Regions from separate parts of the Mesorhizobium sp. M7A.F.Ca.MR.148.00.0.0 genome, predicted to be linked through region 1. Evidence: predicted binding sites of a transcription regulator. Region 1 holds the regulator's gene; the other holds the start of a gene.
The links. The regulator PhoB, encoded in region 1, activates phosphate uptake and scavenging genes when phosphate is short. The targets are predictions, from matches to a motif close to TGTCATNNANCTGTCAT.
Positions count from the first base shown of each region.

Region 1 (5,155 bases):
GATTGGCCAAGCGCAAGGCCGACATGGATCAGATCGTCGAGTCGAGCTTGAAGAAGGCGGCGATCTGGAACGAGGTGAAGGACCGTTTGCAGGAACCTGGCACGGGTCTTTCCGGTGGCCAGCAGCAGCGTCTGTGCATTGCACGCGCCATCGCCGTGTCACCCGAGGTGATCCTGATGGACGAACCGTGTTCGGCGCTCGACCCGATCGCCACTGCTCGCGTCGAGGAACTGATCGACGAACTGCGCCAAAACTATACGATCGTCATCGTCACCCATTCGATGCAGCAGGCAGCGCGCGTGTCGCAGCGCACCGCGATGTTCCATCTAGGCTATCTGGTCGAGGAGGGCGCCACCGACAAGATGTTCACCACCCCCGACGACAAACGCACCCAGGACTACATCACCGGCCGGTTCGGCTGAGCTCAGGCATATGAGGGACGAAGATCATGGGTGAACATACCGTTGCATCTTTCGATGAGGATCTGGAGCAGATCAGCCAGCTGATCCGCGACATGGGCGATCTCGCCCGCTCGATGGTCAGTGGCTCGACCAAGGCTTTGCTCAATTCGGACAATGCGCTGGCGCAGCGCGTGGTTTCCGATGATGCCATCATGGATGCGCGCCAGCGCGAGCTGGACGATCGCGCCATCACGCTGATCGCCAAGCGCCAGCCAATGGCCAACGACCTGCGTGCGGTGGTCGGTTCGATCCGCATGGCCGGCGACCTCGAGCGCATCGGTGACCTTGCCAAGAACATCGCCAAGCGCGTCGGCACTGTCGGGCTGAGCGTTACGCCGCACGACCTTTCGCATTCGATCGACGCGATGGCGCAGCTGGTGCTGATCCAGGTGCAGGGGGTCGTCGACGAGTATGCCGCCGCTGACGCGGCTGCGCTTGCCACGCTCAGAAACAATGATGAACGCATCGACGTCAAATACACCTCGGTGTTCCGCGAGCTGCTGACCTACATGATGGAAGATCCCCGCAACATCACGGCGTGCACGCACCTGTTGTTTTGCGCCAAGAACCTCGAGCGGATCGGCGACCACGTGACCAACATCGCCGAAAATGCCTACTATGTTTTGACCGGCACGCAGCTGCCAGCCAATCGTCCGAAGCAGGACGAGACGGCAATGTCCGCGCCAGCGGCATAACAGGGGTGACCAGCCGATGATCGCACCACGCATCATGGTGGTGGAGGATGAGGAGCCGCTAGGCGTGCTGCTCCGCTACAATCTTGAATCCGAAGGTTACCAGGTCGAGGTGGTGACGCGCGGCGATGAGGCCGAAATCCGGCTGCAGGAGAACGTTCCCGATCTTCTGGTGCTCGACTGGATGGTGCCTGCGGTTTCGGGCATCGAACTCTGCCGGCGCCTGCGAATGCGTCCCGAGACCGAGCGGCTGCCGATCATCATGCTGACCGCGCGAGGCGAGGAAAGCGACCGCGTGCGCGGCCTGTCGACCGGCGCCGACGACTATCTGGTCAAGCCCTTCTCGACGCCGGAGTTCATGGCCAGGGTCAAGGCGCTGCTGCGCCGGGCCAAGCCGGAAGTGCTGTCCAGCGTGCTAAAGGTCGGCGATATCGTGCTCGATCGCGAGTCGCACCGTGTCTATCGCAAGAAGAGCGAGATCCGGCTTGGGCCGACGGAATTCCGCCTGCTCGAATTCATGATGCGCCATCCAGGCCGCGTGTTCTCGCGCAGCCAGCTGCTCGACAATGTCTGGGGCGAGACGATCTACATCGACGAGCGCACAGTCGACGTGCATGTCGGCCGGCTGCGCAAGGCGGTCAACAATGGCCGTATGCCTGATGTCATCCGCACGATCCGTGGGGCCGGATACGCCATCCGAGAGGACTGAACTCCCTCGTTTGAACTCACGCCACGTTCTTGCCGCCGAAACCGGATCTCGCCTGCACGCCCGGCGCAAAAATCTCCTGATCGACGAAGATCAGCGCCCGCATGGCGCAGCCTTCGCGGATCAGCGGCAGTTCGTTCGGCTCGGTGTCGAAGGAAATCGATTTGGAATGCTGGCCGCCGGCGGTCTGGGCAATCGCTTGCCGCAATGCCGGCTCGATCAGGTCGAAGGCGGCGGCGCTGACACCGACCATGGCGACCGGCGCCGGATCGATCAGCGCGAACAGGCTGCCGAGGCCGTAGCCGAGCGCTTCGCCGGCCTTGCGATAGGCTTCCCGTTCGGGTCCGTCACCTTCGCGGGCCGCGGCAGCCAGGGCGCGCATGTCGGCGTCGCTGACATCGGCAACGGGTTCTGCATCCTCGCCCATCTGCCTGGCGTTGCGCCATATGGCGTAATTGCCCGCATAGGCTTCGACGCAGCCGCGCCGTCCGCAGCGACATAGCGCGCCGTTCGGCCGATGGATCATGTGGCCGAATTCGCCGCCCGAAGAATGGGTGCCGGTGAACAATTCGCCCTTCAGCACCAGTCCCATGCCGATGCCGTGCGACAAAAGGATAGCGATGAAATCGTCGCGGTAACGATCGGGGTCGCGCCAGCGCAGCGCCACCGCCATCATGTTGCAGTCGTTCTCCATTATGGCAGGGATGCCGAACTCGTCTTCGAATATGTCAGCGAAGGCGATGTCGGTGTGCGGCGTGATCGGCGACCACAGCATGGCGCGGGCACGGGTGTCGGTGATGCCCTGGATGGCCAGCGCGATGCGGGCGATGCTGCGCACGTCCAGGTCGGGATCTGCCAGGCGGCGCCGCACGATGGCCGTGCATTCCCCGATCAGCGACTCGCGCGACATCGTCAGCGTGTCCAGCCGGCGCTGTTCCTCGGATATTACCTGGCCGGCATAGTCGATGACGGCGACGGAGAGGAAGTTCAGCGACAGCACCACGGTCATTACCGCGGCCGCTTCCGGATTGAGACTGAGGCCGACCTGCGGCCGGCCGCGTTTGAGCGAGCCGGCCTCGCTCGGCTTGCTTTCGGTCAGGATGCCTTCGACGATCAGGTCGGATGAAATCGCCGAGATGGTCGAATGGCTGAGGCTTGTGGTCGCGGCGATCTCGGTTCGCGACGGCTGTCCGGCGCGGCGCACTGCCGCGATCACCATGGCGCGGTTGCGGCGGCGCAGATCGTCGTGGCGGATTCCGACCGACATGTTCTTTCATATCCTCCCGGCCGCCGCGGTTCCTCCTGCCCATGGAACGCTGTCGGTGACGCCGGTAAATACTGGCAGAAGCTGCAGGCCGTGTCATTTATTTATTCCGAGACTCGAAAAAAACTCGAAGTGACATCAAAATCCATCAGAATCGATGTTGACAGCGTTCGGGCGTTGGCCCAGTATTTTTTCGAGGCTCGAAAAAATAGAGCCTCTGTGCCGGCCCTCGGGTCAGTTTGGTCGCGCCATACGCGGCGCAGGGAGGATAATATGAAAAGATTCACGGCCGCCATCCTGGCGGGTGCCGCCATGTCGCTGACGCTCGCGTCTGTCGCGCAGGCGAAGGACAAGGTTGTCGGCGTTTCGTGGTCCAACTTCCAGGAAGAACGCTGGAAGACCGACGAAGCCGCCATGAAGACGGCGATCGAGGCCGCTGGCGACAAGTACATCTCCGCCGATGCGCAGTCCAATCCCGGCAAGCAGCTTACCGATGTCGAAAGCCTGATCTCGCAGGGCGCCAATTCCCTGATCATCCTGGCACAGGACGCTTCGGCCATCGGCCCGGCCGTGCAGAAGGCGCTGGACGAAGGCATTCCGGTCGTCGGCTATGACCGGCTGATCGAGAACAAGGACGTCTTCTATCTGACCTTCGACAACAAGGAAGTCGGCCGCATGCAGGCCCGCGAAGTGTTCAAGGTCAAGCCGGAAGGCAACTACGTCTTCATCAAGGGCTCCGGCGCCGATCCCAATGCCGACTTCCTGTTCTCGGGCTCGATGGAAGTGCTCAAGGAAGCCATCGACAGCGGCAAGATCAAGAATGTCGGCGAAGCCTACACGGATGGCTGGCTGCCCGCTAACGCCCAGAAGAACATGGAACAGTTCCTGACCGCCAACGACAACAAGGTCGACGCGGTGGTCGCGGCCAATGACGGCACTGCCGGTGGCGTCGTCGCGGCGCTGACGGCTCAAGGCTTGGCCGGCACCGTGCCGGTCTCGGGTCAGGACGGCGACCACGCCGCGCTGAACCGCATCGCCCTCGGCACGCAGACCGTGTCGGTGTGGAAGGACGCGCGCGAACTGGGCAAGAACGCTGCAGAGATCGCTTCGCAGCTCGCCGACGGCAAGAAGACGAGCGACATCGCCGGCGCCAAGGACTTCACGACGCCGGGCGGCAACACCGTCAAGTCGCTGTTCCTGACCCCGGTTGCCATCACCAAGGACAATCTCAACGTCGTCATCGACGCCGGCTGGATCAAGAAGGACGAAGTCTGCGCGGGTGTCGCCGCCGGCACCGTGGCGGCCTGCAACTGATCCGTACCACTTTGCAATATCTGAACGCCGCGGCCCAAAAGCCGCGGCGTTTTCTCAAAGAATTCTGTTTCCGCATCATGCGGATAGCTTCTAGGCTGGGCTCCGGCATGCGCGTCAGACGGCCAGCCGGTGGGAGGAAACCATGACCGATACGACGTCAAACCCGCAGACCGATACGGCGCGCGCGTCGGAACTCGGCGCCGTCGCCCGGTTCCTGAAGGCGACCGAGATCGACACCCGCATGCTCGGCATGATCGGCGCGCTGCTGGTCATCTGGATTGGGCTGCATGTCATTTCCAGCCTGCGCCTTGGCGTCAATCCGCTCGATTTCGACAGCCGCACCTTTCTCACGCCGCGCAATCTGTGGAACCTGTCGGTGCAGACATCCGCGGTTGCCATCATGGCCTGCGGCATGGTGCTGGTCATCGTCATGCGCAACATCGACCTGTCGGTCGGTTCCGCCGAGGGCCTGATCGGCATGGTGATGGGGTTTGCCCAGGTGCATTTCCTGGTGCGCTTTGTCGGGCTCGAACTCGGCAACCCGTGGATCTGGGTCCTGGCACTGGTCATCGGCCTGGCGCTCGGCCTGTTGATCGGCGCTTTTCAAGGCTTCGTCATCGCCTATCTCGAAGTGCCCGCCTTTATCGTGACGCTGGGCGGCTTGCTGGTCTGGCGCGGTGCCGCCTGGTGGGTCACTTCAGGCCAGACCGTGGCGCCG
Region 1 covers NZ_RZTB01000030.1:40,051-45,205, forward strand. Annotated here, with positions in the region: gene pstB (phosphate ABC transporter ATP-binding protein PstB) at 1-422, shown strand, start outside; gene phoU (phosphate signaling complex protein PhoU) at 449-1,156, shown strand; gene phoB (phosphate regulon transcriptional regulator PhoB) at 1,173-1,862, shown strand; gene EOB49_RS14460 (ROK family protein) at 1,879-3,126, opposite strand; gene xylF (D-xylose ABC transporter substrate-binding protein) at 3,397-4,437, shown strand; gene EOB49_RS14470 (sugar ABC transporter permease) at 4,580-5,155, shown strand, end outside.

Region 2 (5,155 bases), on a different contig from region 1:
TCGAGGGCCGCTATGTGATGGACCCGTCGCCGACGCCGAAATTCGACAATCCCAAGATGCACCGCTCGCCGGCGCTGCAGCTGTTCGGCGCCGGGCGCGAAAAGCGCATCTATGCGGTGCCGCCCTTCACCGAAGTGGTCAGCCTCGACTTCGAGGATCATCCGTTCGAGGTGCAGACCTTCGACCAGCCCTGCGCGCTGTGCGCGGCCGAGAATGTCTATCTCGACGAGGTCATCCTCGACGACCATGGAGGCCACATGTTCGTCTGCTCCGACACCGATCATTGCGAGAAGCGGCGGGCGGACGGCCATCACGGCCACCTTGCTTCAGAAAACCATCTTGCCTCGGAAAAAATGGAGCCGGCGCAATGACCGACGAACCGCTGCTGCGCGTCTCGGCGCTCTCCAAATTCTACGGCTCGCGCGTCGGCTGCGACAACGTCTCCTTCGACCTGTGGCCGGGCGAAGTCCTGGCTGTGGTCGGCGAGTCCGGCTCCGGCAAGACGACATTGCTCAACTGCCTGTCGACGCGGCTGCTGCCCTCCTCCGGCAGCGCCAGCTACCGCATGCGCGACGGCCAGTTCCGCGAGCTCTACCGCATGAGTGAGGCCGAGCGCCGCTTCCTGATGCGCACCGACTGGGGGTTTGTCCACCAGAACCCGGCCGACGGCCTGCGCATGACGGTGTCGGCCGGCGCCAATGTCGGCGAGCGGCTGATGGCGGTCGGCGACCGCCACTACGGCAAGATCCGCGCCACCGCCGTCGACTGGCTATCGCGCGTCGAGATCGACGAGGACCGCATCGACGACGAGCCGCGCGCCTTTTCCGGCGGCATGCGCCAGCGCCTGCAGATTGCCCGCAACCTCGTCACCGGCCCGCGTCTGGTGTTCATGGACGAGCCAACCGGCGGCCTCGACGTCTCGGTCCAGGCGCGCCTGCTCGACCTGCTGCGCGGTCTGGTCACCGATCTTGGTCTGGCGGCCATCGTCGTCACCCATGACCTTGCCGTGGCGCGGCTTTTGTCGCAGCGCATGATGGTGATGAAGGACGGCCGCGTCGTCGAAAGCGGTCTCACCGACCGCGTGCTCGACGACCCGCGCGCGCCTTACACGCAATTGCTTGTTTCCTCGATTCTGCAGGTTTGACGATGACGCAAACGACTGACGATTGGAGAACCTTCTGATGGCAACCCCGCTCGTTGTTTCCGGTGTTGCCAAGAGCTTCACCATGCATCTGCGCGACGGCATCAAACTGCCTGTTGTCGCCGGTGTCTCGTTCTCGATCAGGGCCGGCGAATGCACCGTGCTCGGCGGCCCGTCCGGTGCCGGCAAGAGCTCGATCCTGAAGATGCTCTACGGCAACTACGCCGTCGACGAAGGCCAGATCATCGTCACGCATGATGACGGGCTGATCGACCTGGCCACCGCCAGCCCTCGCACCGTGCTTGCGGTGCGCCGGCAAACGATCGGCTATGTCAGCCAGTTCCTGCGCACCGTGCCGCGCGTTTCGGCGCTCGATGTCGTCGCCGAACCGCTGGTCGAGCGCGGCGAGGATCGCGAGATTGCCCGCGGCAAGGCGCGCGCCTTGCTGGCACAGCTCAACCTGCCGGAGAAACTCTGGGCTTTGCCGCCTGCGACCTTTTCCGGCGGCGAGCAGCAGCGCGTCAACATCGCGCGCGGCTTCATCACCGAGCATCCGATCCTGCTGCTCGACGAACCGACCGCTTCGCTCGACGCCAGCAACCGCGATGTCGTGATCGAACTCATCGCCGCCAAGAAGGCGGCTGATGTCGCCCTGCTCGGCATCTTCCATGACCACGACGTGCGCGAGGCGGTTGCCGACCGCATCATCGACGTCACCGCGTTCGCGTCCGGAAAAATCGCCGCATGAGCAGGAAATTGTCCGAGACGCCGCTGGTCCACCCGACGGCGGATGTACAGAATTCGACGCTCGGCCGCTGGACCGAGATCGCCGACCGCAGCCGGGTCTCGGAAAGCGAACTTGGCGACTATTCCTACATGATGCAGGACTGCTCCGTCTGGTGCGCGACGATCGGCAAGTTCGCCAACATCGCGGCCAGCGTTCGCATCAACGCCACCAACCACCCGACCTGGCGGCCGACGCTGCATCACTTCACCTATCGCGCCTCGGACTACTGGGACGATGCCGAGCACGAGACAGAATTCTTCGCCCAGCGCCGCGCCAAACGCGTCACCATCGGCCACGACACCTGGCTCGGTCACGGCTCGACTATCCTGCCCGGCGTCACCGTCGGCGATGGCGCCGCGGTCGGCGCGGGTGCGGTGGTCTCGAAAGATGTCGCGCCCTATACCATTGTCGGCGGCGTGCCGGCCAAACCGATCCGCGAGCGCTTCGATCGCCGCACGGCCGAACGTTACCAGGCGCTCGCCTGGTGGGACTGGGACCATGCAAGGCTGCGCGCCGCGTTGGATGATTTCCGGGAGCTTGAGGCCGAGACGTTCCTAGAGAAATATGGCGGATAGCGACGTCCAGGAACGGTCACTGACGCGGGGCAGCGGGGCATTGTCACAAACCGCCCCGGCCCCTGCTATCCGCATGACGTGCCTCTCGACACCAGCATCGACGCCATGGCCCTTGTCTGGAACGCCTGAAGGACGGCCTCGCCGTTGCCAACGCGCGACGGACGAGTATGTGCGCATCACCTGACGCGGTTTTGCCACCGGCACCAGCCCGCCAGGCCCGCGTTCCACATGACCTTCGACTGCTGACCCAGGGTCGACCCTAGACTCCAGCCTGTGGAGCGTAACAAAACTGACATCACCGCGACATGGCAGGTTCATGTGGCTGCGTTAGGCGAGAGCCTGACGATCAATGGTCCGGACTGGAACCTGCCCCATGCCAGCAAATTCCGCCACGCTCGAAATCCGCGGTGTCACCCGACGATTTGGCAAGAACACTGCCGTCAGCGACATCAACATCGCGATCCCGCATGGTCAGATGGTTGGCGTCATCGGCCGTTCGGGCGCCGGCAAATCGACCCTTCTTCGCATGATCAACCGTCTCATCGATCCCAGCCAGGGGTCGATTTTTTTTGACGGCGCCGAGGTCTCCCAGCTGCGCGGTTCGCCACTACGGCGCTGGCAGCGCGATTGCGCCATGATCTTCCAGCAGTTCAACCTGGTGCCGCGCCTCGACGTGCTGACCAATGTGCTTCTCGGCCGGCTGAACCACCGCTCCACCATGTCGAACCTGCTCGGCATCTTCTCCCGCGAGGAACGAGCCGAGGCGATAGCAGCGCTGGAGCGTCTCGATATCGCCCGCACCGCGCTGCAGGCCGCCGGCACCTTGTCGGGTGGCCAGCAGCAGCGCGTCGCCATTGCCCGCGCGTTGATGCAGCAGCCGAAGGTGATCCTCGCCGACGAGCCGATCGCGTCACTCGATCCGCTCAACGCCAAGGTGGTTATGGATTCGCTGCAGGATATCAATTTGCGCGAAGGCATCACCGTGATCACCAACCTGCACACGCTGGACACGGCCCGCACCTATTGCAACCGTATCATCGGCATGGCTGCCGGCAAGGTCGTCTTCGACGGCCCGCCGGAAGAGCTCAACCGCGAGGCCGTGCGCATGGTCTACGGCGCCGACAGCAGCGGCGGCGAAATCTCCGAGGCCATCACCTCGACCAGTGTCATCATCAAGCAAAAAATCGCCGCATCCGCCGGACCGCTTGAGCCAGCCTTTCCTGGTTACTGAGCGACCTGGATCGCCAGCCCGCGTCAAGGGCATCATATCCCAACGCAGCCGGCGCGATGCCGGGACCAACAGGAGAGAGACGAGATGTTTAGAAAGATACTTTTCGGTGCCGTTTCCATCATGGCCATGGCGATGGGCTCGGTCCAGGCACAGGATCTGAAGGAATTCCGCGTCGGCATTCTGGGCGGCGAGAACGAAGCCGACCGTCTGCGCAACTACCAGTGCTTCGCCGACCACATCAAGCAAGTCCTCGGCGTCGAGAAAGTTTCGCTGTTCCCGGCCGCCGACTACGACGGCGTCATCCAGGGTCTGCTCGGCGGCACGCTCGACTATGCCGAACTCGGCGCTTCCGCCTACGCCAAGGTCTACCTCGAGAACAAGGACGCGGTTCAGCCGATCCTGACGACGGTCCAGACCGACGGTTCGACCGGCTACCATTCGGTTATGGTCGCCCGTGCGGATTCCGGCATCAAGACACTCGCTGACATGAAGGGCAAGAAACTCGGTTTCGCCGATCCCGATTCGACTTCCGGCTACCTGGTCCCGGTCACCTCGCTGCCCAAAGACATCGGCATGGATGTGAAGAGCTATTTCGCGTCGACCGGTTTCGGCGGCGGCCATGAACAGCTTGTCCTTGAAGTTCTGAAGGGCACCTTCGATGCCGGCACCACCTGGGCCTCCGGCGTCGGCGACTTCAAGGATGGCTACAGCTCCGGCAATCTGCGCAAGATGGTCGACAAGGGTGTCCTCAAGATGGACGACCTCGTAGAGTTGTGGCAGTCCCCCTTGATCCCGAACGGCCCGCTGGTCATACGCACCTCGCTCGACGCCGACACCAAGCAGAAGATCACCGATTTCCTGACTAAGCTTCCGCAGACCGACCCGGCCTGTTTCGCGGCGGTGCAAGGCGGCGACTTCAAGAGCTATTCGCCGGTCACCCCGGAATTCTATCAGGCGATCATCGACGCTCGTAAGGCGAAGATCGGCTCGTAAGCCAAAAGGCACGACGCCGCCGGGGCCAAAGTGCCGCCGGCGGCGTTGCCGCGTCACGGGCTGGGGAACTATCGATGAGTGCGACCGAAATTTACCGCGCGCCTGCGCTCTCCACGGAAGGAGCGTTGGCCGAGCGGCACTGGCGCGACCTCGCCGCTCGCCGGCGCCTCTACACGATCGGAGGCCTGGTTTTCCTGTTGCTTGCGCTCTCGGGCTCGCTCTGGTTCGCCAATGAGACCAACGCCGGAAAGTTCTTCGACCGCCTTCCCCACATCGCCGACTTTTTCGTCGAATTGAAGCCGCGCGACTGGTTCGACCCGGTGCGCGCGCTGTTCGACCTGCCGTCGCCCTATGACGATGGCAGCCTCAAATTCGACTATCCCGAAGGCCGGGTCTACCTGACCCAAGGCATCTACATTCCGGAGTAT
Region 2 covers NZ_RZTB01000095.1:14,535-19,689, reverse strand. Annotated here, with positions in the region: gene EOB49_RS25780 (alpha-D-ribose 1-methylphosphonate 5-phosphate C-P-lyase PhnJ) at 1-371, shown strand, start outside; gene phnK (phosphonate C-P lyase system protein PhnK) at 368-1,144, shown strand; gene phnL (phosphonate C-P lyase system protein PhnL) at 1,182-1,889, shown strand; gene EOB49_RS25765 (DapH/DapD/GlmU-related protein) at 1,886-2,503, shown strand; gene phnC (phosphonate ABC transporter ATP-binding protein) at 2,877-3,734, shown strand; gene phnD (phosphonate ABC transporter substrate-binding protein) at 3,819-4,727, shown strand; gene phnE (phosphonate ABC transporter, permease protein PhnE) at 4,802-5,155, shown strand, end outside.
Region 2: phnC (phosphonate ABC transporter ATP-binding protein) is a predicted target of PhoB. The motif match lies at 2,783-2,799, and genes of this name have one in related genera.